Regions from separate parts of the Actinocorallia herbida genome, predicted to be linked through region 1. Evidence: riboswitches for the same ligand, from Rfam matches in the RefSeq annotation. Region 1 holds a riboswitch; each other region holds the start of a gene.
The links. A riboswitch is a leader RNA that binds a small molecule or an ion and turns the genes downstream of it on or off. The one in region 1 is predicted to bind S-adenosylmethionine.
Positions count from the first base shown of each region.

Region 2: linked by a shared signal. The riboswitch ahead of thrC (threonine synthase) and the one ahead of EDD29_RS42440 (aminotransferase class V-fold PLP-dependent enzyme) in region 1 are both predicted to bind S-adenosylmethionine.
Region 3: linked by a shared signal. The riboswitch ahead of EDD29_RS11340 (helix-turn-helix domain-containing protein) and the one ahead of EDD29_RS42440 (aminotransferase class V-fold PLP-dependent enzyme) in region 1 are both predicted to bind S-adenosylmethionine.

Region 1 is NZ_RJKE01000001.1:9,298,091-9,307,386, forward strand. Features, by position in the region: gene EDD29_RS42420 (PucR family transcriptional regulator) at 1-656, shown strand, start outside; gene EDD29_RS42425 (hypothetical protein) at 666-1,391, shown strand; gene EDD29_RS42430 (hypothetical protein) at 1,417-1,800, opposite strand; gene EDD29_RS42435 (PIG-L family deacetylase) at 1,890-2,702, shown strand; SAM riboswitch class IV at 2,748-2,860, shown strand; gene EDD29_RS42440 (aminotransferase class V-fold PLP-dependent enzyme) at 2,907-4,100, shown strand; gene EDD29_RS42445 (PP2C family protein-serine/threonine phosphatase) at 4,317-5,489, shown strand; gene EDD29_RS42450 (metallophosphoesterase family protein) at 5,509-6,357, opposite strand; gene EDD29_RS42455 (NUDIX hydrolase) at 6,399-6,785, opposite strand; gene EDD29_RS42460 (hypothetical protein) at 6,934-7,152, shown strand; gene EDD29_RS42465 (HflX-like GTP-binding protein) at 7,527-8,045, opposite strand; gene EDD29_RS45120 (hypothetical protein) at 9,036-9,296, opposite strand, start outside.
Region 2 is NZ_RJKE01000001.1:8,615,455-8,624,750, forward strand. Features, by position in the region: gene EDD29_RS39035 (NADP-dependent oxidoreductase) at 499-1,434, opposite strand; gene EDD29_RS39040 (winged helix-turn-helix transcriptional regulator) at 1,539-1,952, shown strand; gene groL (chaperonin GroEL) at 2,098-3,723, opposite strand; gene EDD29_RS39050 (cold-shock protein) at 4,018-4,218, opposite strand; gene EDD29_RS39055 (MoaD/ThiS family protein) at 4,483-4,761, opposite strand; gene thrC (threonine synthase) at 4,770-5,999, opposite strand; SAM riboswitch class I at 6,016-6,154, opposite strand; gene EDD29_RS39065 (alpha,alpha-trehalose-phosphate synthase (UDP-forming)) at 6,339-7,763, shown strand; gene EDD29_RS39070 (RNA polymerase sigma factor) at 7,823-8,374, opposite strand; gene EDD29_RS39075 (serine/threonine-protein kinase) at 8,427-9,296, shown strand, end outside.
Region 3 is NZ_RJKE01000001.1:2,413,046-2,422,341, forward strand. Features, by position in the region: gene EDD29_RS11325 (MsnO8 family LLM class oxidoreductase) at 1-852, shown strand, start outside; gene EDD29_RS11330 (glutathione S-transferase C-terminal domain-containing protein) at 849-1,709, shown strand; gene EDD29_RS11335 (hypothetical protein) at 1,799-2,146, shown strand; SAM riboswitch class IV at 2,458-2,563, shown strand; gene EDD29_RS11340 (helix-turn-helix domain-containing protein) at 2,574-3,818, shown strand; gene EDD29_RS11345 (type I polyketide synthase) at 3,923-9,296, shown strand, end outside.

The sequences.
Region 1 (9,296 bases):
CGGTGCGGACCGGATGGCCGCTGCCGCAGCTGCTGTCGGTCGTGCTGCTCGTGCCGCGCAAACAGGTCGCCGAGGGCCCGTCCGGGCTCCCGCCGCAGCTGTTGAGCGGCCACGACGAGGGCAGGCCGCTGCTCGTCGTGCCCGACCCGGACGGCCCCGGCCGGGCCGCCGACCTCGCCGCGACCCTCGCGGGCTGGACCGGCGCGATGGGCCCGGCGGTCCCGGTCGCCGAGGCCGCGACCTCGCTCCTGTGGGCGCGCCGCACCCTCGACCTCGTGCTCGCCGGGACCGTTTCCGGACAGCCGACGCGCCGCGCCGGGTTCGTCGCGAAGGCCGAGGACCACCTGCCCCGGCTGCTGCTGCGCGAAGGCGGCGGCCTCGTCTCCCGCATCGCCGCACGCCGCCTCGCGCCGCTGAGCCGGGCCGGGTCGAGGCAGGCGCCGAGACTCGCGGAGACGCTGCTGGAGTGCATGAAGAACGGCTTCAACGCCACGGAGGCGGCGGCCGTGCTGAAAGTCCATCCGCAGACCGTCAGGTACCGGCTGGCGCGGCTCCAGGAGCTGTTCGGCGCCGACCTGGAGGACCCGCGGACCCGGCTGGAGATGATGCTGCTGTTGCATGTCTGGATTGATGAGTTCCAAGGGGATAAGTCCTAGACTCCGCGCATGCGCACCGTCGTCGCCCCCCTCGTCCTGACGGTCCTTCTCCCGGCCGTCGCCATCGTCACCCCCGCCCACGCCGCCGGACCCCTCAAGGTCCGCTCCGCGAAGGCCACCGGCAGTCCCGTCATCACCGCGGACGGCAAGGCGAAGGTGCCGATCCGGGTCCGCGTCACCGGGACGCGGATCACCGACGTCGACGCGACGCTCCGGCTCCCCAATGGCAAGGGCTTCGCTCTCGTCAGTGATCTGAAGCGTGCCTCGGGGACCGCCGGAGACGGCATCTACAAGGGCACCGCCGTCCTCGACAAGGCCGACTGGGGAGGCAAGTACACCCTTGAGGTCGGCGCCACCGACGGCACTTCGGGGAACGCGTACTACGACTTCGTCATCCACCGGAAGGCCGGCGCCATCACCGTCAGGCGTGCGGCGAAGCTGTCTTCGACGTCCCCCGCCCGGGCCGTCAAGGGGGCGAAGGCGAAGGCGAAGGGGACGGTCAAGGGACTCACCCTCAAGGGCGGCTTCTCCGGGTTGAAGGGAGCGACCGTCCAGATCTGGTTCCGGCCCAAGGGCGGAAAGGCCGTCCGGTTGGGGACGGCCAAGACCAACGCCAAGGGCGCCTACACGTTCACGTTCAAGGCCTCGGCCGACGGCTCGGTGTCCGCGCGGTTCCCCGGTGGAACCCAGTGGCAGAAGCGCTCGACGGCATGGAAGGCCCTCGACGTCACGTGAGGCCGAGCCTAGGGCGGCCGGCCGCCTAGTTCGCGGCCGTCATCCTGCGGGCGTTCCCGGCGAGCGCGACGACGAGCAGGGTCGCGAAGAACATGCCGAGCACCACCATGGACGCGCCGACGGCCCACAGGCCGCTGTCGTCGTCGGACCAGTCGTAGACGACGGCGGCGAACATGCCCAGGGTCGGGCCGAACGCGGCGAGCGCGCCGAAGCGCACGGCGCCGCCGATCAGGAGCGCGGCGAGGACCACGACGAGCCCGGCGACCTGCCAGGCCTGGTACGGGCCGGACACCGAGCCGTCAGGCGCGGTGTCGTACCGCTGGTCCCAGCCGAGCCAGGCCGCCCAGTTGGCGGCGGCGGCGAGGGCGAGCAGGAGAAAGGGGGCGGCATTACGGGAGATCTGCTGCATGTCACCCAGTCTTGCCACTCCCGTCCGGCCCGCCCAGGGTGCGGATACTCAACTGCGGATGAGTACCGGGGCGACATAGGCTGGAGCGCATGTTGACGCTGATGGCCGTGCACGCCCACCCCGACGACGAGGTGATCGGCACCGGGGGAGTCTTCGCCCGCGCCGCCGCCCTCGGTATCCGGACCGTCCTGGTCACCTGCACGAACGGGGAGCAAGGCGACGGACCGGGCGGGGTCAAGCCCGGCGAGGAAGGCCACGACCCGGCCGGGGTCCGCGAGACCCGGCTGAAGGAACTCGCCCGCTCCGCCGAGATCCTCGGCATCGAACACGTCGAACTCCTCGGCTACGCGGACTCCGGCATGGTGGGCTGGGCGGCCAACACCGCCCCCGGCTCGTTCGCCGCCGCCGACCTCGACGCCGCCACCGACAAGCTCGTCGCCCTCATGGAGCACTATCGCCCGCAGGTCGTCGTCACCTACGACGCGAACGGCAACTACGGCCACCCCGACCACATCCAGGCACACCGCGTCGCCGTCGCCGCCGCCGAGCGCAGCGGCATCCCCGAGCGGCTGTACGCCACCGCCATGCCCCGCTCGGCCATGGCCGAGATGGGCCGGATGGCCCGCGAGCAGGAGTGGGGCCTGGACTGGCCCGAGCTGGAAGAGGGCGCCGAGCCGGAGTTCGGCACCCCCGACGAGCTCGTCACCACTGTGGTGGACGTCACCGAGTACTTCGAGCGCAAGGCCGAGGCCCTCCAGGCGCACGCCAGCCAGAGCGACGGCTCCTTCCTGTTCACCCTGCCCAAGGAGGCCCAGCTGATGTTCCTCGGCCACGAGGCCTTCTCCCGCATCCGCGGCGAGACCACCGCCGACACCGAGGACCTCTTCGCCGGCCTCACCTGAGGGGGGTTGCGGGAGGTCGGGGACGTCCTGCTATATTTCGGGCCAGGTCATGAGTGCCAGCGTCAAGCCCCGGCTTGCTGGCCGCCAACCCTCCTCCGCGGCGGGGTGGTCCGGGTGACGACCAGGCCCGACGCAAAGGCGCCGGGCAAGCGCGGATTCCCCGGACGGCGTTCCCGGAATCCATGAGGAGCCCGGGAGGCCCCCATGACCGTTCTCACGTCACTTCCCGCCGTCGTCGGCCTTGACGCCCCCGTCCCCGTCCGCGACGGGTTCACCGGCTACGCCAACTTCGACTACGCCGCCTCCGCGCCCTGTCTCCAGGCGGTGGCCGACGCCGTGGCGCAGGCCCTGCCCTACTACAGCAGCGTCCACCGGGGCGCGGGCTACGCCTCCCAGGTGACGACCCGCGCCTACGAGGACGCCCGCGAGACCGTCCGGGAGTTCCTCGGTGGGCCGCAGTCGGTGATCTTCACCCGCAACACCACCGACGCGTTCAACCTCCTCGCCCGCGCCGTGCCGCAGGGCACGTCGGTCGTGGTGTTCACCTCCGAGCACCACGCCACCCAGCTGCCGTGGCGCCGCGCCGTCCGGCTGCCGATCCCCGCGAGCCCGGCCGAGGCGCTCACCGCCGCCGAGAACGCGCTGCGCGCCTGCCCGGAGGGGCCGCGCCTGCTCGTCGTCACCGCCGCGTCGAACGTCACCGGGGAGCTGTGGCCGATCCGCGAGCTCGCCGACGTCGCCCACCGCTGCGGCGCCCGCATCGCGATCGACGCCGCCCAGCTCGCCCCGCACCGTCCGTTCGACGCCGCCCCGTACGACTACGTGGCCCTGTCCGGCCACAAGCTGTACGCGCCGTTCGGCGCAGGCGTCCTCGCGGGCCGCGCCGACTGGCTGCGCGCCGCCGACCCGTACCTGCGCGGCGGCGGCGCCACCCGCAGTGTCACCGCCGAAGGCGCCGTCGCCTGGGCCGCCGACCCCGAGCAGCGGCACGAGGCGGGCACCCCCAACGTGCTCGGCGCGATCGCCATCGCCGCGGCCTGCCGCGCCCTCACCGACTGGCACGGCATCGTCGCCGAGGAGGAGCGCCTGCTCGCCCGGCTCCGCGACGGCCTCGCCGCTCTGCCCGGCGTCCGCGAACTCTCCCTCTGGGGCCCCGGCCACCCCCGCGTGGGCATCGTCTCCTTCACCGTCGACGGCCACAGCGCCCGCTCCGTCGCCGAATACCTCTCCGACGTCCACGGCATCGGCGTCCGCGACGGCAAGTTCTGCGCCCACCCCCTCGTCGCCACCCTCACCTCCTCCCCCGAGACCACCGCCCTCCGCGCCAGCCTCGGCCTGGGCACCACCGACGAGCACGTGGACCGCCTCCTCACCGCGCTCTCGACCCTCCCCGCCTGACCGCTTCCCGCCTGGCCCCCTCGCCGTCCGCCCCCACCCCTCTCGCCGTCCGACCTCACGCTCCTCGCCGTCCGACCCCGTGGCCCGTCCCGCGCCTGGTCGGCTCGGCGGGTCTCGGTTCGTTGGGGGAGCAGGTCGTGTCGGGGTTGTCGGGCGGACTGCGGACGGTCACGATGGTGGGGCCGATGGGGGTGGGAGTTGCTGGGGCGGATCAGTGTGGAATGGGCGGAAGAGCCCTATCCGGTACTCGGAGACCGGGAAGGGCTGCCCGCCGGGATGCTCATGGAGGAGCTCGCGGGCCTCTGGGACCTGCTGGCCGACAGCCTCACCCGGATGGGGCCCGGCTGCCTGTGGCCGGGGGCGCTGCGCTGGCACGCGACCTACGGGTGGCAGGTGCTCGAAGTGCCCCCGCTCGGCTCCGGCGAACCGCCTCTGCCGGACACTCCGGGCGCGCGGGCGCGCGACGTCTGGGCGATCGTCCACGGCCTCGTGCGGGTCGCGGCGGGCCGGCCGCCCCGTGACCTCGGCGACGTGTTCGCCCTGCTCGACCTGCACGCCGGGGAGTTCCCGCACGGGCTCGACGCGATCGTCCGCGCCCTGCTCGTCGGCGCCGACCCGCGCGCGGTCCTCGCCGCGGTCCGGACCGAAGGCGAAGACGGCGAGGTGCGCGTGCGCCCCGCGGCCGAGACTGCGGTCGGCTCGCGCAAGGCCAAGGGCGACCCCGAGATGGACAACGAGGACGCCTTCGCCGTCGTCCGCGACATCCACGGCGCGGTCCTCCTCGTCGTCTGCGACGGCGTCACCGGCGAAGGCGACGGTTCGGGCGCGCGGGCGGCCCGGGCCGCGGTCGAGGCGGTCCGCGCCTACTTCTGCCGGGACGACCACCAGGGCCTCACCGCGGGCGTCGCGGTCGCCGACACCGCGGTGAACGCGCTGACGAAGGGCGCCTCCACCTTCCTGGGCGCCTCCGTGGCCCCCTCGGGAGAAGTGGACCTCGCCCTCGTCGGCGACAGTCCCGCCTGGCTGGTCCGGAGGCTCCCCGACGGCGCGCGGATCGCCTTCCGGCTCACCCCCGACCAGACCGTCCTCGCCGAGGAGATCCGTACCGACCCGGCCGCCCAGTGGGGCGGATCGCTGCTGACAAGGCACCTCGGCGGCTACGCCGACGAACCTTTCACCACGTCGGTGCAGACCGTCCCCGGTGACCTCCTCGTCCTGCTCAGCGACGGCGCCGCCGTGCCGTCGGACACCTGGTTCGGCGACGACCTCGCCGCACTCGCCTCCGCCCACCCCTCGGCCCCCGGCCTCGCCGCCGCACTCGTGGCCCGCGCCGAGAACCTGGGCGGCCGCGACAACGCCACCGCCCTCATCGCCGAAATCCTCCCCTGACGGTGCTGAGCGCTTCCGATCACAGCACCACGCGGGGCAGTTCGGGGGCCTTCGCCCGCTTCTGCCATTCGCGGGGATAGCCCAGCGACACCTCCTCGAACCTGACGCCGTCGTACCGGGTCTCGCGCGGGATGTGCAGATGACCGTAGATCATCGTCTTGACGTTGAACCTGCGATGCCAGTCGGCCGTCGCCGTCGTTCCGCACCACTGCGCGAACTCCGGATACCAGAGCACCTCGGTGGGGTTGCGCACCAGCGGCCAGTGGTTCACCAGGACCAGCGGCACTTCCGGGTCGCACGCCGCGAGCCGCCGCTCGGTGAGCGCCACCCGAGCCGCGCACCAGGCCTCGCGGCTCGGGTACGGATCCGGGTGCAGCAGGTTCTCGTCGACGCACACGATGCCCGTCTCGTACGCGTATGCGAGTCCCTCCTCCTTGGTCGTGCACCCCGGCGGAAGGAACGAGTAGTCGTAGAGCAGGAAGAGCGGCGCGATGAGAGCGGGGCCGCCGCTTCCCTCCCACAGGGGATACGGATCCTCCGGCGTGACGACGCCGAGACCCCGGCACATCTCGACGAGGTACTCGTACCGGGCGACTCCGCGCAGGCCGTCGGCCGCGTCCCGGACCGTCCACAGCTCGTGGTTCCCGGGGACCCAGACGACCTTCGCGAACCGCCGCGTGAGAGTGCGCAACGCCCACTCGATATCGGCCACCTTGTCCGCGACGTCCCCCGCCACGATGAGCCAGTCCTCATCCGACGTAGGCCGCAGACCCTCAGTGACCACCCGATTATCCGCATAAGACACATGCAGATCACTAACCGCCAAAAGCCTAGGTTCCACCCCCACATCATGCCCTCCACTCCCCATGTTTCACGTGAAACATGCCACCCGTTCGCACCCCCGCCGGCTCAGTTCGCCGCCAACCGCCCGAACCACCGCGCCACCGAGTCCTTGTACCCCTGCGGCATCACCAGCCCGGCCACCTCCTCCTCCCGGAACAGCCCGATCTCCTTGTGCTCGTGGCTGATCCGAGGCCCCGTGTTCCCCTCCAGCAACGCGCACCCGTGCGTCACGATGAACACGAACCGTCCCGCCAGCGGCTCGTACACCCACGCGTCCAGCAGCTCCCCGGCCTCGACCCGCCACCCGCTCTCCTCCTCGATCTCCCGCACCACGCACTCCGCGGGCCCCTCCCCGGCCTCCAGCCTCCCCCCTGGCAGCTCCCACTCCTCCCGCTCGTTCTTCAGCAGCAGCACCCGCCCCTCCCCGTCCACCACGACCCCCTTGACCGACACCGGAAAAACCCCAGCCACCCCGACCCCTCTCCCAGTCCCGGCCCCGATCGTAACCCGCCCGCACGACCCCGCAGAAAGTTATCCACAGACCCCGGGACCAACGCTACGTTGCTCCCAGCACCCAACCCCTCAACGAGCGGAACCCCCCATGAAGTGGCTAAAAGCCCTAGGAATCACCGCCTTCTGGTGGCTACTCATCGGCACCGCGGCCGCCCTGGCCGCAGATCTGGCTTTCGGCCTGGACGACTCACTCGCCCGCCTCCTCATCTTCGTGGCCTTCTTCGTCCTCGGCCTCATCCAGGCCATCCGTTACCTCCGCTCCAACGGCGCCAGAGGCCGCATCATCCCCGCCCGCCCCACCCCCTGACCCTCGGGATCCAACGCGGCCCATCGCCGAGATGAACCTCGGCGATGCGCGGCACCCCGACCACCTCAGGCGCAACACCCGCGAGCGCCACCAGAGCCTGTTGCGAGCATCTCGTCGGCGGTGTCCGTCCGCCCAGCGAAATCCTCGATCACCAACCGGAGAGAGGCGGCCTCTTCCAACGCTGCGCCGTGGATTCTCCGCCGACCTCCCGGGCGTCCTCGTGGAGCACATAGGCCCCTCGATGCAAGGCCAAGGCGACCACCCGGTCGAGCGCCCGAAGGTCGTCGGTCTGATCCATGCCGAGGACTTCCGTCGCCACGTCACCGCATTGAGGACGACCCACCAGAACCCGCCGGTGCCGTCTCGCAGAGTCGTCACTCACTCGGGCCGGTCCGCGAAGGCCGTCGAGAGCCCGTCCGATTCCCCGTCGGCGTAGTCGACACCGAAAGATCCCTGCCGCTGAACACCGGACATCCGAGTGACCGCGTTAGGGCTCTCCGCTGCCGCCCGGTCAGCTCGTTGGCGAAGACCACGGCGCCGGCGTCGGTCTGGGCCAGGCAGGTGGCTATCTCCCGCACCTTTCCCGAGGTCATCAGCATCCGTGAGGAGTAAGGCCGATCCATGTTGGCCTTCCCGCCCGAAGACCCGCCCTTCCGGTGCCCGGAGATCCCCCGCCGCTGCACGAACCGCCCCACCACGCTCCCACCGAGTCCGGTCACCTCCGCGGCGAGCGCATCCATGACCTCGCCATGGTCCTTCCGCTTCGCCGAGAACAGCCCGGCGATGACCACACCGTTCGCACAGATCGCCGCCGACGGTTCGAGCACCGCCGAGGGCACGCCCTCACTCCCGCGAACCTTCCGAACCGGTGGGCGCCACCGCGAGTACCGCATGACTCAAGACGCTAGCAACCCGCCTCCACCACCGACCCTGCGATCACCGCCGGCACAGGGCCGACTCGTCGGCGGCCGGGGTCCAGAGCGTCCGGGGGCGGCAGCGGCCTTGGCACCCGATCGGCCACGAGCCGGAGGAGGGCGGGGCCACTGGGCTTCTTCGGCGGCCCGCGGGCGAACCCGGGAGCGTCCTCTCACCCGCCCTCCTTCGCCGCGTAATCCCGCATGGGGCGTCCTGTCCGGCCTTCTGCGGGAGAGTAGCGGGCGCCTCCGACATGTTGTTTCGGCTTCCGGCCAATGCCAATCGATCCCGTCAGAAGCCGTTGAGGTCGGGCGCGGGAGGGTTGGGATGGTCTAGAAAGTGGCCCGGCATTCGGCGTTCCTCGGAGGTAGGGTCCTGCGCCCCAGCCGTTCTCGGCACCGAACTAGATGATCTGTCGGTATTCGGGGCTGAGGCCCCCTGGCCGACCCGTGACTTCGTAACACACTGAGGGCCGTGATCCAATGGATCACGGCCCTCAGCGGCTGGTCGGGGTGGCGGGATTTGAACCCACGGCCTCTTCGTCCCGAACGAAGCAAATCGCGATCTTCACAGGTGCCGATCAGGCTTTGACCTGCTCTGAGAGTCCGCAAAGGTCTGTCAGGGTCCGTGCTCGCCCATCGCAGTTGTCACTCACTTCGTCACCCACCTTGGCTGGCTCACCCGGTAGCAAGACAGCCCGGAAGGTAGGTGCCTTTAGGCCCCGAGAACAGGAAGCGGCCCCTCAACCAATCATCCCGGCCACACGCCAGCCTTAGGCTGCGCCGCACTGATCGGGGTCCAGTCAACAGTCTCTGGTTGTTTGCACCGGTTCGGCCCATCAGCCCTACTCCCCGTGGCTCCCGCAGAAGCAGCCTGCGTTCCTCGGCACTGGTCCGAAGTGTTCGTTAGGATGAACGGCGAACCCGATCGCGTTCCTAATTGCTGAGTAACGTGATCGGGGAAATTACCTAATCGTTTCCGTAGTCCGGCTCATAGTCCTCCAAGTAGCGATCTTGGATGCTGGTCTCGACCGTCCATGTGCGTTGCTGCTCAAGGTCAGCGGCGGCGATCTCCGAATTGCTCGTCAGGCTCAAGTTGCAGCCGGGGCAAGCGAGTGCAGTCGCCAAGTAGACGACATCACGAACTATTTGATCGTCGATCAGTTGCTCACGAGTGGCTCTGGCAAGCTCAAGCGTTTCGTCAGCATCGGAACCACAGGCCGGGCACGG
Region 2 (9,296 bases), 680 kb from region 1:
ACCGTTTTCCACCCTTTCGGGCTTCTTTTGGAGCAACCCTTCTAACTTACCAGGTTTCGGAAGCTTGTCAACTTCTTTTTCCTGTCTCACACTGTGCTCTAGATCCGCTACTTTCGTACCGGGCTCCGGAGCAACCCTCCTAACCTAGCAGATCTGCCCGAAGTGTCAAACTTCGTCCCGATCTGTCGCTTTCGGCCACGGCGAACCGCGCCCTCAAGCGGGTGGATCTCAGAGGATTCCCCGCGATCGGCCGCCCCTCGGTCTCCCTCGTTGCGGCCCGCTCTCAGCGGGGCGAAGCAAACGTTATGCCCCCTCCGCCTGATCGTCAAACCGGCCCGCAGGAAAAGTTCAACGGAAGTCCCCTCACCCGCTCAGCCCCTCCCGTGCTCCCGTGCTCCCGTGCTCCCCGAGAGGATCGGGGCGGACCCCGGCACCGCCCGGCCAGGGCCCGCTCCGTCCTCCCCGCCAGGAGCGGGGCGGGCCGCCCGGGTCGTTCGGTCAGGGCACGAGGACGACCTTGCCGGTGACGTGGCCTGCTGCGACCGTCTCGTAGGCCTTGGCCGCGTCCGCCAGGGGGAAGGCCGCCTCGACGTGGACGCGGAGCGCGCCATCCGACGCGAGCGCCGTCAGGTGGCCCAGGTCATGGGCGGAGGGCCGGACGTCGACGCCGGCCAGGCGGATCCCCCGAGCAGCGGCCTCCTCCTGAGTGAGCCCGAGGAAGGCGGGCAGCGCGCCGACGAGAACGCCGCCCGCGCGCAGGACGCCCGCCGACCGCGGGCCGTTGTCGTGGCCGACAAGGTCGAAGACGACGTCGAGGCCGGCGAGCACCTCGGTGTAGTCCGTCGCCTGGTAGTCGATCACTTCGTCGGCGCCGAGCGCGCGCACGAGGTCGTGCTTGCCTGCGGAGGCCGTCCCGACCACCCAGGCTCCCCTGCTCTTGGCGAGCTGCACCGCGAGGTGGCCGACGCCGCCCGCGGCCCTGTGCACGAGCACCCGCTGACCCGGACGCACCTCGGCGATGCCGATCAGCGCCTGGTAGGCGGTGAGCCCCACGAGCGGCAGCGCCCCCGCCTCCTCCACCGCGAGCCCCTTCGGGATGGGGATGAGCTCGTTCGCCGACGCCAGGACGTACTCGGCGTGGGCCGCGGCCTCCGCCGGGAAGGCCGGCAGGCCGAGGACGCGGTCGCCCGGCCGGAACGCCGAGACGCCCGACCCGACGGCCGCGACGGTCCCGGCCACGTCCCAGCCCGCAGTGAAGGGCGGGTCGCCGAGCAGCGGGTAGTGCCCGGCGCTGACGGCGACGTCCACCGGGTTGACGCCCGCGGCCGCGACCTCGATGAGGACCTGGCCGGGGCCGGGCTCCGGACGGGCGGCCTCGGTGATCCGCAGGACCTCGGCCGGTGTGCCGAACGCGTCCTGGACGAGCTTGCGCATGGGTGCTCCTGTCGTCTTCGGGAGGCTTCCCCCCGGGTGCCTCCATCCTCACCGCGACAGGTATCCCCTTGAAAGAAGGCACCTTTGAGATATATAGGTACCTCATGGATACCAAGCCTGAGCAGGTCCGCTACGACGCGAACGCCTATCTGGCTCAGTGCGCGTCGCGGACAGTCCTCATCGCCCTCGCCGACAAGTGGACGTGCCTGCTCGTCGACGCGCTCAAGGACGGCCCGGTCCGCTTCGGCGAGCTCCGGCGCCGGATCGGCGGCATCACCCAGAAGAGCCTCACCTCGACCCTGCGCACCATGGAACGCGATGGCGTGGTCCTGCGGACCGTCTATCCGACGATCCCCCCGAAAGTCGAATACGAGCTCACTCCGCTCGGCCGGAGCGTCATCACCCTGATGAGCGGAATCAAGTCCTGGGCCGAATTCCATGTCGACGAGATCCTGACCGCCCGAGCCGACTACGACCTGCGGGCCACGCTCGAACCGCAGCCCGTCAGGAGCCCGTGACCGGGCCTTCCCCCATCACGCGACGTTCTTCGAATTCTCCCGGGGGAGAGCCTCCCGCGGCTCTTCCCGAAAAGGGAGACGGCATGCCGAAAGGGCGGCCCCGAGAGGGACCGCCCTTTCTTTGCCTCCGTGGCGCGCGGACTTCTTAGAAGTCCATGCCTCCGCCGTCGGGCATACCGGCCGGGGCCGGGTTCTTCTCGGGCTTCTCGGCGATGACGGCCTCGGTGGTGAGGAACAGGGCCGCGATGGACGCCGCGTTCTGCAGCGCCGAGCGGGTGACCTTCGCCGGGTCGATGATGCCGGAGGCGAACATGTCGACGTACTCGCCGGTGGCGGCGTTCAGGCCCTGGCCCGCGGGCAGGTTGCGGACCTTCTCCACCACGACGCCGCCCTCAAGGCCGGCGTTGACGGCGATCTGCTTGATCGGCTCCTCGAGCGCCTTCTTGACGATCGCGGCACCGGTGGCCTCGTCGCCCGTCAGGTCGAGCTTGTCGAACGCGCTGACCGACGCCTGCAGCAGCGCCACGCCACCGCCGGGGACGATGCCCTCTTCGACGGCCGCCTTCGCGTTGCGAACGGCGTCCTCGATGCGGTGCTTGCGCTCCTTGAGCTCCACCTCGGTGGCGGCGCCGGCCTTGATGACCGCGACACCGCCCGCGAGCTTGGCCAGGCGCTCCTGGAGCTTCTCGCGGTCGTAGTCGGAGTCGGTGTTGTCGATCTCCAGGCGGATCTGGTTGACCCGGCCCTGGATCTCGGTCGCGTCGCCCGCGCCCTCGACGATGGTGGTCTCGTCCTTGGTGATGACGACCTTGCGGGCGCGGCCCAGCTGGTCGAGGGTCACCGAGTCGAGCTTGAGGCCGACCTCTTCGGTGATGACCTGGCCGCCGGTCAGCACGGCGATGTCGCCGAGCATGGCCTTGCGGCGGTCACCGAAGCCCGGCGCCTTGACGGCGACGGACTTGAAGATGCCGCGGATCTTGTTGACGACCAGCGTGGCCAGGGCCTCGCCGTCGACGTCCTCGGCGATGATCAGCAGCGGCTTGCCGGCCTGCATGACCTGCTCGAGCACCGGCAGCAGGTCCTTGTTGGAGGAGGCCTTGCCGCCGACGATGAGGATGTACGGGTCGTCGAGCGACGCCTCCATCCGCTCGGGGTCGGTCACGAAGTAGGGCGAGATGTAGCCCTTGTCGAAGCGCATGCCCTCGGTGAGCTCGAGCTCCAGCCCGAAGGCGTTGCTCTCCTCGACCGTGATGACGCCTTCCTTGCCGACCTTGTCCATCGCCTCGGCGATGAGCGTGCCGATCTCGGTGTCGGCGGCGGAGATGGAGGCGGTGGAGGCGATCTGCTCCTTCGTCTCGATCTCCTTGGACAGCTGGGAGAGCTGCTCGGAGACGGCGGCGACGGCGGCCTCGATGCCCTTCTTCAGGGACATCGGGTTCGCGCCGGCGGCGACGTTGCGCAGACCCTCGCGCACGAGCGCCTGGGCCAGGACGGTGGCGGTGGTGGTGCCGTCACCCGCGACGTCGTCGGTCTTCTTGGCGACCTCCTTGACGAGCTCGGCCCCGATCTTCTCCCACGGGTCTTCGAGCTCGATCTCCTTGGCGATGGAGACACCGTCGTTGGTGATCGTGGGGGCGCCCCACTTCTTCTCCAGCACGACGTTGCGGCCCTTCGGGCCAAGCGTCACCTTGACGGCGTCTGCGAGCTGGTTCATGCCACGCTCGAGACCGCGCCGGGCCTCCTCGTCGAACGCGATCATCTTGGCAGCCATCGGCTCCAGATCCTCCTCAGTAGTGGATGCGGAACATGGCGGATCGGGTGGATGCCCGCGACGGACGACCTCACCCTGCGGACGGCCCCATGCGTGCCACCCGAGAGCCAGACCTCATCGTCCCGACCCTGAAGCTTGTGGTTGTCACTCTCACCCAGAGAGTGCCAGAACACTGTTTAGCACTCTACCCTGGAGAGTGCAAGCCGCATCCACCCTGACCAGCGGTCTAACAGAAAGACCCGCGCGCCCCGGGGAGGGGCGGCGGGTCCGTGCGTGCGGTCCGGATCGGAGGGATCAGAGGGATCGGACGAGGTCGGCCTGCGGCCCCCGGTCGGATTGGGTGATCTCGAACTCGACCCGCTGTCCCTGCTCGAGGGTGCGGTAGCCGTCCATCTGGATGGAGCTGTGGTGGACGAACACGTCACGGCCGCCGTCGACGGCGATGAATCCGTATCCCTTGTCCGCGTTGAACCACTTCACGGTGCCCTGCGCCATGCTTGAACCCTGACTCGAGCCGCGGCCCCCCTGGACCGCGGAACGGCCGGGGAATCCACCTCGGACTCCCCGATCCCCATTCGAGACCCCCCGGATATCCGGGCGTGATGGAGATGGCAACGGAACATACCTGGCTGTATCAGACAGAGGGAATGTCCCGGCCGGGTGTGGCCACCATTATCGAACCGCCCCAGAACATGAAAGGGCTTTCCCATTCTGACGGGAAAGCCCTTTCTGTAAAGTCGCTGTGTCGGGCGCTCGCGGCTAGCAGCCTCCGGCGACGGCCGGGATGATCGACACCTGGACGCCCGCGGGGGTCGCGGTGTCCAGGCCCTGCTCGAACCTGACGTCCTCGTCGCCGACGTAGACGTTGACGAAACGGCGCAGTTTGCCGGTGTCGTCCAGCACACGCGCGGCGATGCCCGTGTAGTTCGCCTCGAGGTCGGCGATGACCTCGCGGAGGGTCTCCCCGGTCGCCTTGACCTCGGCCTCGCCGCCCGTGTAGGTGCGGAGGATCGTGGGAATGCGGACGGAAACACTCATATCTAGATTCAGACCAATCCGGTAGCGCGGAACGCCTCGATCGAGGGCGCGATGTTGGCGGACGGCTTGGCGACCGGGGCCACCGCGTCCAGGGTCTTCAGGCCTTCGCCCGAGTTGATGATGACCGTCTCCAGCGACGGGTCGAGCTGCCCGCTGTCGATGAGCTTCTTCAGCACGCCGACGGTCACGCCGCCCGCGGTCTCGGCGAAGATGCCCTCGGTCCTGGCCAGCAGCCGGATCGCGTCGACGACCTCGGTGTCGGTGACGTCCTCGATCGCGCCACCGGTGCGGCGGACCGCGTCGAGGACGTAGGGGCCGTCGGCCGGGTTGCCGATCGCCAGGGACTTGGCGATGGTGTTCGGCTTGACCGGGCGGATGACGTCCTGGCCCGCCTTGTACGCGGCGGACACCGGGCTGCACCCCTCGGCCTGGGCGCCGTAGACCTTGTAGGGCCGGTCCTCGACGAGGCCGAGCTTGATCAGCTCCTGGAAGGCCTTGTCGATCTTCGTCAGCTGGGAGCCGGACGCGATCGGGACGACGATCTGGTCGGGCAGCCGCCAGCCGAGCTGCTCGGCGATCTCGTAGCCGAGGGTCTTGGAGCCCTCGGCGTAGTACGGCCGGACGTTGACGTTGACGAACGCCCAGTCTTCCTGCTCGCCGGCCAGTTCCGAGGCCAGACGGTTGACGTCGTCGTAGTTGCCGTCCACGGTCACGAACGTGCCGTCGTACACGGCGGTGGTGATGATCTTCTGCTGCTCCAGGTCCGACGGCACGAAGACCGCGCTGCGGATGCCCGCGCGGGCCGCCGCGGCGGCGACGGCGTTGGCCAGGTTGCCGGTGGACGGGCAGGCCAGCACCTTGAAGCCGAGTTCGCGGGCGGCGGCCAGGGCCACGCCGACCACGCGGTCCTTGAAGGAGTGGGTGGGGTTGCCGCTGTCGTCCTTGACCCACAGCGCGCTCAGGCCGAGCGCGGAAGCGAGCTGGTCGGCCTTCACCAGACGGGTGAAGCCGGGCTCGAGGTTGGGGATCTCGGCGACGTTCGGGGGGACCGGCAGCAGGTCCTTGTAACGCCAGATGTTGTGGGGTCCCGCTTCGATGGACTCCCGCGTCACGCCCTTGACGTCGTAGGAGACCTCGAGCGGGCCGAAACACTCGGCACAGGCGTAGTACGGGCCGAGTTCGACGGAGTTGCCGCATTCGCGGCAGGTGAGCGCGGTGGCGTTACCCAGGTTGGGCATGATGTGCGAGGCCTCTCCCTCATCTTTACCTGCGCCGATCTGGTCGCAGGCCGGAGTTGGCACCTGTTCCGGGAGCGCGCGCAAGGTCAGCGCGGATCGCCGGAAGGGTTGCCGGGGCTTCGCAGGGCCGGTCCCTCCACCCCTCTGGATGAGCGCCCGTCAGAAAACGACGGGCGTGTATGAAGTTGTGTCCCGACTTTACCTCAGGTGTCCGATCGGCCGCACGGCCGGGGCGGCCACCTGGTTGGACCGTGCCCGAGTGTGAGTTGCGCCACTGCCGGGCAGGTCAGGGCCGACCTTGACCGGGGCCGCCCCGATGTGCCGTGCGACACTTCGTGCATGCAGGTACTCGTCGCCAGCAACCGCGGTCCCGTCTCCTTCGGCCGCGCCGAGGACGGCACCCTGACCATGCGCCGGGGAGGGGGCGGCCTCGTCTCCGGGCTCGCCTCGGTCGCCGCCGGAACCGATCTCCTCTGGGTGTGCGCGGCGCTCTCGGACGCCGACCGCACGGCGGCCCGGCAGGACCCCGAAGGACGCCTCGACAAGGCGGGCCACGACACGGGGGCGGTGAGGATGCTCGACATCCCCGAGCAGACCTTCCACCGGGCCTACAACTCCATCGCCAACTCCACCCTGTGGTTCGTCCACCACCTTCTCTACGCGACCCCGACCGCCCCGCACTTCGACGCCACCTTCCGGCGCGACTGGCAGGCCTACTCCGCCTACAACGCCGCCTTCGCCGGGGCGCTGGGGCAGGACGCGGAGCCGGGCGCGAAGGTCGTCGTGCAGGACTACCACCTGTCTCTGGTGCCGGGGATGCTCCGCGAGGCCCGGCCCGACCTTCGGATCGCGCACTTCTCGCACACCCCCTGGGCGCCGCCCGCCTACTTCCGGCTGCTGCCGGACGACATCGGCATCGCCATCCTGGAGGGCATGCTCGGCGCCGACCATCTCGGCTTCCTGTGCGAGCGCTGGGCCGAGGCGTTCCTCGCCTGCTGCGACGAGATCCTCGGCGCGCGGATCGACCCCGTCGCCGGCACCGTGACGTACCGGGGGCGGACGACCCGCGTCGGCGTCCACGCCCTGGGCGTGGACGGTCCCGAGCTGCGCGAGCGGGCCGGGCAGGCCGACGTGGCCGAGCGGATCGCGGGCCTGCGCGAACAGGTCGGCGACCGGCAGCTCATCCTGCGGATCGACCGCACCGAGCTGTCGAAGAACATCGTCAGGGGCCTCGCCGCCTACTGGGAGCTGCTCCTCAACCATCCCGAGTGGCGCGGCCGGGTCGTCCACCTGGCGTTCGCCTACCCGTCGCGGACGGATCTGCCGGAGTACCGCGCCTACACCGCGGCGGTCGAGCGGCTGGCCGCCGAGATCAACGACGAGTTCGGCACCGAAGACTGGACCCCGCTGATCCTCCAGGTGAAGGACGACTACGCAAGGTCGCTGGCGGCCTACCAGCTCGCCGACGTGCTCGTGGTGAACCCGATCCGCGACGGCATGAACCTCGTCGCCAAGGAGGGTCCCGTCCTATCGGAGAAGGGCTGCGCGCTGGTCCTGTCCCGCGAGGCCGGCGCCGCGGCGGAGCTCTCCGACGACGCGCTGGTGGTCAACCCGTTCGACGTCTCGCAGACCGCCGAGACCCTCAACCAGGCCCTCCTGCTGAGCGGCGACGACCGCCGCAACCGCACCAAGCGCCTCGCCGACGCCGCGACCGCCCTGCCTCCCGGCCGCTGGTTCGCGGAACAGCTCGCCGCCCTGGACTGAAGAAAGAACGCCTAGGGGCCGCCCGCGTACGGGCGGCCCCTAGGCGTCTGCCGGCCTTGTCAGGAGTAAGACTCGCCCAGGGTGGCGCGGACCTGCTTGCGGGCCTCGTGGATACGGGACTTCACGGTGCCGAGGGGCAGGTTGAGCTGCGCCGCGATCTCGCTGTACTCCAACTGGGAGACGTCCCGCAGCACCAGGGCCTGGATGAGGTCGGGCTTCTTGGCCTCCAGCTCCTCCATCGCCTCCAGGATGTCCACCCGGGATCCGGCGATGACGCTGGTGCGCCGCGGGTCCGGCCGCTGTGACGGAAGCTCGCCCGCCTGCTCGACCGAGCGGCGCTTGAGCGACCGGTAGGTCGACCTGGCGGAGTTGGCCACGACCACATGCAGCCAGGTGGAGAACCGCGAGCGGCCCTCGAACCTGTGGATGTTGCGCGCCACCTGGAGCAGCGCGTCCTGGCACGCCTCTTCCGCGTCCTGCCTGCACGGGAGGAATCTGCCCGTATGCCGCAGGACATCGCTTTGGATTAGACCGAGGAGATCGTTGAGCGCACCCTGGTCTCCCTGGGCGGCCTTCAAGGCCAGCTCTTCGGTTCGTTCGTTGAACGCCATCCGCTTCCGCTCCCCTTCATGACCGCTCAAAGGGCATGATATCGGGGTGTCCATGCCTTCAGCCGTCGGCCGTTACCGAATCGATCGAGTCCTCGGACAGGGGGCGTTCGCCTCCGTCTGGCTCGGCCTGGACGACGACCTGAACGACCAGGTCGCCATCAAGGTCCTGTCCGGGGCTCTCCTTGACGATCTGGACGTGCGCAACCGCTTCCTGGAAGAGGCCCGTATCCTGCGGCGGGCCGACTCCGAGCGGCTCGTCCGGGTGCACGAGTTCGGCGAGCTGCCTGACGGCCGCCCGTACTTCGTCATGTCCTTCGCCGACCGCGGATCGCTGTCGGACCGGATGAAGCAGGGCGGTCCACTTCCGGTCAGCACCGCCCTGGCCTACATCGAGGACATCTCCCACGGCGTCGAGGTGATCAACGAACTGGGCGTCATCCACCGCGACCTGAAGCCGTCGAACATCCTCTTCCAGACGACCAAGGACGGGCAGGGCGAGCGCCTGCTCATCGCCGACCTCGGTCTGGCGAAGGCGCTGGCGCACGCGTCGGGGGCGTTCACGCTCCCGGTCGGCACCCCCGGCTACATGTCGCCCGAGCAGGCCCGCTTCGGCGGCGGCCTCGACGTGCGGGCGGACGTCTACGGTGTGGGCGCTCTGAGCTACCACCTGCTGGCCGGAAGGGCGCCGGGCCCGGCGCCGGTCAAGGTGCCGCCGAGCGCGCACAACCCGGCGGTCACGCCCGAGATCGACGCCGTGGTGCTCAAGGCGCTGGAGGCCGACCGCGAGCTGCGCTGGCCGACCGCCGACGCGTACGCGAAGGCGATCGCGGCGCTGCGCCGCGGCGAGGCGCCCCTGTCGGCCGCGCCGCGCCCCGTGCCGCCCGCCGCGCGCACTTCCCCCGACCTGCCGAGTTTCGAGCCT
Region 3 (9,296 bases), 6.9 Mb from region 1:
ACACTCGACGCGCTGTACCCGGGCCGGATCGACCTCGGGCTCGGCCGCTCCGGGCAGGCCCGCGCCGAACTCGCCGCCCGCCGCGCCGCGCCGCCGCCGCGCCCGGAGGCCAGGACCGTCGACGGGCTGCTGATCCCCCGTCCGTTCGACTTCGGCGTCCTCGGCACCTCCGCGGCGTTCAAGACGTTCTCCCAGCTCCAGCAGCCGGGCGCGCGGACCCCCGACTTCGCCGAGACGGTCGACGCGATCACCGCGCTCCTCGCCGGAACCCACCACATCGAGGACGGGATCCCGGTCCGCGCGTTCCCCGGCGAGGGCGCGGAGCTCGACCTGTGGATCCTCGGCAGCAGCGGCGGCGAGAGCGCGCGGGTCGCGGGAGAGCGGGGGCTGCCGTTCGCCGCGAACTACCATGTCGCGCCCTCCAACGTGCTGGAGGCGGTCGAGGCGTACCGGGCGGCGTTCAAACCGTCGGACGCGCTCGGCGAACCGTACGTGGTGGTCTCGGCCGACGTCGTGGTCGCCGAGGACGACGCGACCGCGCGCCGCCTCGCCGCGCCCTACGCGCTGTGGGTGCGGAGCATCCGCCGGACCGGCGCCGCGATCCCCTTCCCGACCGAGGCCGACGCCGCCGCGCACGAGTGGACCGACGCCGACCTCGACCTCGTCGCCGACCGGACCGCCACCCGGTTCACGGGCGCGCCGGAGACGGTCGTCGAACGGCTGCGGACGCTCCAGCGCGTCACCGGCGCCGATGAACTCCTCGTCACCACCATCGTTCACGACCACGCCGCCCGCGTCCGCTCCTTCGAGCTGCTCGCGCGCGCCTGGCACGGCACCGGAGGAACCCCATGACCTATGCCCCGCCCGTCGACGTCGCCGCGCACGGCCCCTACGGCCCCGAGAGGGTCGAGTACTCGGCGGCGGCCGGACGTCCCGTCTACCCCTTCCAGGGCCGCCTCGGCACGCCCGCCCACCCGGCGGCCGCCGGGCGCTACCACCTGTACGTCGCCTGGGTGTGCCCGTACGCGCAGCGCGTCGCGATCGTGCGTGAGCTGCTCGGTCTCCAGGACGTCGTCGGGCTGTCTTACGTGGACGACGAGAGGGACGCGCTGGGCTGGGCGTTCCGGGAACGGCGCGGGGACGACCCCGTCAACGGGTTCCGGTACCTGAGCGAAGCCTACGAGGCCACCGAACCGGGTTACCCCGGGCACCTCTCCGTGCCCGTCCTCTGGGACACCCGTTCGCGCCGCATCGTGAGCAACCACTACCCGGACATCACCTTGGACCTCGCCACGCAGTTCACCCCTTGGGCGGACCCTTCCGTGCAGCTGTACCCCGCGCACCTGCGCGCGCGCATCGACGTCCTCAACGACGAGATCTTCACCGACGTGAACGACGGGGTGCAGAAGGCCCGTGCGGCGGACCCCGAGACGGCCTCCGCCGCACGGGCTCGCTTGTCCGCGGCGTTCTCCCGCTACGACGAGGTCCTCGCACGCTCCCCGTACCTGCTCGGCGACTCCCTCACCGAAGCCGACGTGCGGCTCTGGGTGACGCTCGTCCGCTACGACTCCGTCTCCAACGCGCACGGTGAGATCTCGCCGGATTCCCTCGCGGCCTACCCCTCCCTGGCCTCCTACACGGCCCGTCTCCTAGCGCTCCCCGCCTTCGCGGCGACGACGGACCCGTCCCTCATGCCCCTCGCCGGCTGACCCCGTTCCCGCAGGTCACCCGCATTGACTCCACTCGGTGGCGGCACGTAGCGTCTTATGTGCTCTACGTAGCCACCGGAAGGGACTCGATGCGCATCCGACCCGTCCTGACCACGGCCGCCGCCCTCGCGGCCCTCACCACCGCCCCCGCCTCCGCCACCCCGCAGCCCCCCGCCCCGTCCGTGGTCGTCGCCATCACCTTCTGCCAGGAACCCGACTACAAGACCTGCGACCGCTACGGCGTCGACACCGGCACCGCCTACCAGGTCCCCGCCCCCTACACCAGCAAGCTCGCCTCCGCCCGCACCGAACCCGCCGGCACCACCTGCACCCTCTACAAGTACGAGAACGCCATGGGCCGCCTCGCCGAGATCACCCCCTCGGGCACCTCGACCCTGGAGGTCAAGCCCACCTCCTTCCGCTGCACCGCCCCCTGACCCCCGCCGCCGAGGGTTCTCACGAACCCTCGCGCGGCGAACAGGTTTCCGCGCACCGCTCTCTCCGGCAGCGCCTCGCCCACTCGGCCGCCCGCGCCCGGGCGGCCTCTCGGCGGACGGCGCCGGATCCGCTCGGGACCGGCCGGCACGCGGCACCGCCAACACCCGCTTGAGGAGCGCAGGGCCGCCTCGGGCGGGTGTTCGCGTACACCTCGAGACGCCGGAAGGGCGATCGGGGTCCGGCCTGGGTCGGTGGATCGTGACCAAATTCATGTATTTCCTACTTAATTAGTCTGTATTATGTGGGTGTCGGCAAGGAGTGCCAGCGTCAAGCCCCGGCTCGCTGGCCGGCAACCCTCACTGATGCGGGGTGCCCCGGGTGAAGGCCAGGTGGCGTTCGCGTCACAAGCAACGGTGAGGACGAATCGTGGGCGTGGTGAGTGCGGTCGTGGAGACGGCCGTGGACAAGGTCGGCGAAGAGACGGTGCGGGACCTCGTCTGGGCGGGGCGGCCGGACGAGGCGGAGAAGGCGCTGGCGCGCCTGGCGGACGGCGGCCGTGACCCGGACGGCAGAGTCAGGGACTGGGCGTCGGTATGGTACCCGGAGAGGATCGGGCCGCCGGTGGCACGGTCCGAACCGGGCCGGGCGACCGGATTCGATGTGCTGCGCGACCTGCTGGCGACCCGTGCGGCGGGCCCGGCGGTGCGCGAGGCCGAGGCGGTGCTCGGCAGCTGCCCGATGAGCACCGACGCGTTGACGTCCTTGGGCGGGGCGCTCGCCGCGCTGGTCTACGCCGACCGGGCGGACCTCGCGGCGCGCTGGTGCCGTCCGCTGCTGGAGCAGACCACCGCGCACTGCGACCCGGTGTGGCTCGGGCTGTTCGCGGCGATCCGCGGCGAGACCGCGCTCCGGCTGGGCGACGCCGCCGAGGCGGCGGCGTGCGTCCGGACCGCGCTGCTGCACATTCCGTGGGGCGACTGGGGCGTCGCGATCGGCATCCCGTTCGCCACGATGATCGCCGCCAAGACGACCCTGGGCATGACGGAGGACGTCATCAGATATCTCGCGGTGCCCGTTCCCGAGGCGATGTGGGAAACACCCGCGGGGCTGCATTATCTCGCGGCGCGCGGCCAATTCCACGCGGCGTCGGGAAATGCGGCGGACGCGCGCGCCGACCATCTGGAATGCGGCCGGAGAATGCGGCGGTGGGGCATCGACCTGCCGGGTCTCGCGGCCTGGCGGATCGGCGCGGGGCACGCCGCGCTCGCGCTCGGCGAGCGTGCCGAGGCGGCGTCCCTCGCCCGGGAGCAGCTCGCGCTCGTCGGCGCCGCGCCCACCCGGACGCGCGGCGCCGCACTGCGCCTGCTCGCCCTCGCGGGCGCCCCTGAGCAGCGGCAGATCCTGCTGGAGCAGGCGCACGACGTGCTCCACGAGGCGGGTGACCTACGGGAGGCGGAACGTGCCAAGGCCGATCTGCGACCCGCCGAGCCGGCCAGGACGGTGCTCAGCGAGGCCGAGGCCAAGGTCGCCGAACTCGCCGCCCGCGGGCTGTCGAACCGGCAGATCTCGACCCGGCTGTACATCACGGTGAGCACCGTGGAACAGCATCTGACCCGCATTTACCGCAAGCTCGGCGTGCGCCGCAGGAGCCAACTCGCCGCATTCCTGTGACCCCTTGGCGATAGGGGGCGCTAGGGGTTCGCGGATCTGGTGGCGGTATCCCCCGGTGGACAGAATCGATCAAGTAAGAGATCGGTCTTCCCCGGGGGGACAGCATGGCAGCAGCCTTTCCCATAGCCGTCGTCGGACTTTCGTGCCGACTGCCCGGGGCACCCGATCCGGCCGCCTTCTGGCGGCTGCTCGCGGCGGGCACCGACGCGGTGTCGGCGCGGTCGGGCGTCCCCGGCGGATACCTGGAGGGCACCGACCTGTTCGACCCCGCCTTCTTCGGGATCTCCCCGCGCGAGGCGGTCGCCGCGGACCCGCAGCAGCGGCTCCTCCTCGAGCTCGCTTGGGAGGCGCTCGAGGAGGCCCGCGTCCCGCCCGGCACGCTCGCCGGGCGGGCCGTCGGCGTCTTCGCCGCCGCGACGCACGGCGACTACGCCGCGGTGGTCCAGCGCGCCGGCGAAGCCGCCGTCACCCGGCACACCCTTCCCGGGCTGAACCGGGCGCTGCTGGCCAACCGGATCTCGCACGCCCTCGGGCTGCGCGGGCCGAGCCTGACCGTCGACGCCGCGCAGGCGTCCGGGCTCGTCGCGGTGCAGCTGGCGGTGGAGAGCCTGCGCCGGGGAGAGACGGAGGTCGCGCTGGCGGGCGGTGTCAACCTGATCCTCGCGCCCGACTCCGACCTCTCCTCCGCCCGGTTCGGCGGACTGTCGCCCGACGGCAGGTGCAAGGTGTTCGACGCGCGCGCCAACGGCTACGTGCGCGGCGAGGGCGGCGGGGTCGTGGTGCTGAAGCGCCTCGCCGACGCGGTGGCCGACGGCGATCGCGTCCACGCGGTGATCCTCGGCGCGGCGGCGGGCAACGACGGCGCGACCGACGGGCTGACCGTGCCGAGCGCCGCCGCCCAGGAGGACGTGGTGCGCCGCGCCCTCGCCGACGCGGGCCTGTCCCGGGACGACGTCCAGTATGTGGAGCTGCACGGGACCGGGACCCCGGTCGGCGACCCGATCGAGGCCGCCGCGCTCGGCGCGGCCCTGGGCGCCGGACGGAAGGCGCCGCTGCGGGTCGGGTCGGTGAAGACGAACATCGGCCACCTGGAGGGCGCCGCGGGCATCGCCGGACTGCTCAAGGTGGTGCTCGGCCTTAGGCACGGGACGATTCCGGCCACCCTTCACCATGTCTCGCCGAACCCCGCGATTCCACTCGACGCGCTGGGGCTCGAGGTGCAGACCGAGACCGGCCCCTGGCCGGAGACCGCCGACGCCGACGCCGACGCGGCGCACCGGGTCGCCGGGGTCAGCTCGTTCGGCATGGGCGGGACCAACTGCCATCTGGTGCTGGCCGGGCCGCCCGTGTCCGCCGCCTCCTCGGCGGACACGGGCGCCCCGGTCGTCTCGTGGCTGGTGACGGGCAAGGACGCGGCGGGCCTCGCCGCGCACGCCGCCCGGCTGGCCGGCGCGGTCGGGGAGCTGCCCGCCGCGACCGTCGGCAGGTCGCTCGCCGAGACCCGGGCGCACCTTCCGCACCGGGCCGTCATCGCGGGCGACCGGGCCGAGCTGCGCGCCGGGCTGCGCGCGCTCGCCGAGGGCGGCCAGGCCGCCCAGGTCGTGCGCGGCACCGCCCGTGACCGGGGCAGGACCGTCTTCGTCTTCCCCGGGCAGGGTGCGCAGTGGACCGGCATGGGCCTCGCGCTCGCCGAGGAGTCGCCCGCCTTCGCGGACGCGCTCGACGCGGCGGGCGCGGCGCTCGCCCCGCACACCGACTGGGACCTGCGCGCGGCGCTCGCCGACCCGGCCGCGCTGGAGCGGGTCGACGTGGTGCAGCCCGCGCTGTTCGCGGTGATGGTCGCGCTCGCCGCGCTGTGGCGGGCGCACGGGATCGAGCCGGACGCGGTCGTCGGGCACTCGCAGGGCGAGATCGCCGCCGCGCACGTCGCGGGCGCGCTGTCCCTGGCGGACGCGGCCAAGGTCGTGGCGCTGCGCAGCCGGGCCCTCGCGGAGATCTCCGGGACGGGCGGGATGGCCGCCGTCGAACTCCCCGCGGACCGCCTGGCACCGCTCCTCGGCGACGCCCTGGACGTCGCCGTCGTGAACGGCCCTACCGCCACGGTGGTCGCCGGAGAAGTGACCGCCCTGGAGCGCCTCCTGGAGGGCCTGCGCGCGGACGGCGTCAGAGTGCGGCGCCTGCCTGTGGACTACGCCTCCCACTCGGCCCTCGTCGAGCCGGTGCGCGACCGTCTCATCACCGAGCTCTCGGGGATCGAGGCGCACCCGTCCGAGGCGCTGTTCTATTCGACGCTGACGGGCGGGCTCTTCGACACCGCAGGGCTGGACGCCGCCTACTGGTACCGGAACCTCCGCGAGACCGTCGTGTTCGAGCGTACGGTGAGGGCCGCGGTGTCGGACGGGCACGGCCTGTTCGTCGAGGCGAGCCCGCACCCTCTGCTGACCGCGGCGACCGGGGACATCCTCGGGCCGACGGGCGGCCTGGCGTTCGGCACCCTGCACCGCGACCGTCCGGGGCTGCGGCAGTTCCTGCTCTCGCTGGGCAGGGCGCAGACTTCGGGCGCGCCCGTGCACTGGCCACAGGAGTGGGGCGGCGACCTCGCCGACCTGCCTACGTACCCCTTCCAGCGAAAGTCCTATTGGGTCGCCGGTGCGCCGCTGCCCGGGGAGTCCGCCGGGCTTCCGGTGGCGACGCCCGTCGAGGAGCCCGTGACGGAGTCCGCGATCGCGGAGGGCGTCGCGGAACTCGCCTTCGATGACGCGTTGCGGGTCGTGCTCTCCGGCGCGGCCGTCGTCCTCGGCTACGACGGTCCCGACGCGATCGACCCCGACGCGGCCTTCCGCGACCTCGGCTTCGACTCGGCCGGCGCCGTGGAACTCCGCGACAGGCTCGCCGAGACCACCGGGGTCTCCCTGCCGAGCACCCTCGTCTTCGACCATCCGACGCCCCGGGCCGTCGCCGCCCTGCTCACCGGCGCGGACACGGCCGACGAGGAGGCCGCGGGCGCGTCGGAGGACCCGATCGCGATCGTCGCGGCGGGCGGCCGCTGGCCCGGCGGCGCGGACACCCCCGAGAAGCTGTGGGCGCTGCTGCGCGATGGCCGCGACGCGATCGGCGCGTTCCCCGGCAACCGCGGCTGGGACCTCGACGCGCTCTACGCGCCGCAGAGCGAGTTCCGCCCCGGCACCACCTACGCCAGGAACGGCGGCTTCCTCTACGACGCCGACCGCTTCGACGCCGCGTTCTTCGGGATCTCCCCGCGCGAGGCCGCGGTGATGGACCCGCAGCAGCGGCTGCTGCTGGAGACCGGCTGGGAGCTGTTCGAACGGGCCGGGATCGACCCGACGTCGCTGCGCGGCAGCCGCACGGGGGTGTTCGTCGGCGCGATGGCGCAGGAGTACGGCACCCGCCTGCACGAGACCCCGCGCGGCTTCGACGGGCACGCGCTCACCGGCAGCGCCTCCAGCGTCGCGTCCGGGCGGCTCGCCTACACGCTCGGCCTCGTCGGGCCCGCCCTGACCGTCGACACGGCCTGCTCGTCGTCGCTGGTGGCGCTGCATCTCGCGGCGCAGTCGCTGCGCTCGAGGGAGTGCGACCTGGCGGTCGCCGGAGGCGTCACGGTGATGGCGACGCCCGGCATGTTCACCGAGTTCAGCAGACAGGGCGGCCTGGCCCCGGACGGCAGGTGCAAGCCGTTCGCGGCGGCCGCCGACGGCACCGCCTGGTCCGAAGGCGCGGGCCTGGTGCTGCTGGCCCGGCTGTCGGACGCGGTGCGCGACGGCCGCACGATCCTCGCGGTGCTGCGCGGCAGCGCGGTCAACCAGGACGGGGCCTCCAACGGCCTGACCGCGCCGCACGGGCCGTCCCAGGAGCGGGTGATCCGCGCGGCACTGCGCGCCGGCGGCCTCACCCCCGCCGACGTGGACGCCGTCGAGGCGCACGGGACGGGCACCCGTCTCGGCGACCCGATCGAGGCGGGAGCCCTTCAGGCGGCCTACGGGCCGGGACGGGAGCGTCCCCTGCTCGTCGGCTCGGTCAAGTCGGTCCTCGGTCACACCCAGGCCGCGGCGGGCATCACCGGCCTCATCGCGATGACCGAGGCACTGCGCGCGCACGAACTCCCCGCGACCCTCCACATCGACGCGCCCTCCCCGCACATCGACTGGTCCGGCGACCGGCTCGAACTCCTCACCGCCCCCCGGCCCTGGCCGCGCACCGACCGGCCCCGCCGCGTCGGCATCTCCTCGTTCGGCATCAGCGGCACGAACGCCCACCTCGTCATCGAGGAGCCGCCGTCCCTCCCCGGGCCGTCCGTCTCGTCGGAGAAGCCCGCTTCGGACGCTGTCGCACTGTTCGTGCCCTCGGTCCCTGGAGCGCGGGCCTCGTCGGAGTTCGGGCGGTCCGTGCGCACCGAGCCCGCGTTCTCTGAGGTGTCCGGCTCGCCGGATGGGCCCGGCGCGGAGGCGGTCGTCGCGCTGGTGCTGTCGGCGCGGACCGGGTCCGCGCTGCGGGAGCAGGCGGGACGGCTCCGGGAACGGTTCGGAGAGGGGATCGAGCCCTTCGCGGCGGGCCGTGCGCTGGCCACGACGCGCGCGGAGTTCGAGGAGCGCGCGGTGTTCGTCGGAGCGCCAGGGGAGGCCGCCGCGGCGCTCAGGGCGTTCGCCGAAGGCGGCACCGCGCCCGGACTCGTGACGGGAAGGGCCGTGCGGCAGGGCGGGACGGGGTTCCTGTTCAGCGGGCAGGGGAGCCAGCGGGTCGGGATGGGGCGCGGGCTCTACGAGACCTCGCCGGTGTTCCGGAACGCGCTGGACGAGCTCTTCGACGGGTTCGCCCCGCACCTCGACCGGTCGCTGCACGAGCTCGTCTTCGACGGGCCGGAGGAACTGCTGGAGCAGACCGCCTACACCCAGCCCGCGCTGTTCGCGATCGAGGTCGCGCTGTACCGGCTCGCCGAGGCGGCCGGACTGCGGCCGACGGTGCTGCTCGGCCACTCCATCGGCGAACTCGCCGCCGCGCACGTCGCCGGAGTGCTGAGCGCCCGCGATGTGAGCGCCCTGGTCGCGGCCCGCGGAAGGCTCCTCCAGCGGCTGCCCTCGGGCGGCGCGATGGCGGCGCTCGAGGCGAGCGAGGAGGAGATCGCGGTCCACCTCGGCGACGGGCTCGACCTCGCGGCGGTGAACGGCGCCGCGTCGGTGGTCGTGTCCGGGGACTCCGACGCCGTCTCCGCGCTCGCCCGCCGCTGGCGCGCCGACGGCCGACGGGCAAGGCCGCTGCGCGTCAGCCACGCCTTCCACTCCGCGCGCACCGAACCCGCGCTCGCGGAGTTCCGGGACGTCGCCGCGGCGCTGGACTTCAATGAACCGCGCATCCCGGTCATCTCCAATGTGACCGGGCGGATCGCCACCGGGCTGGCCGACCCCGAGTACTGGGTGCGGCACATCCGCGCCGCGGTCCGGTTCCACGACGGCGTCCGCGCCG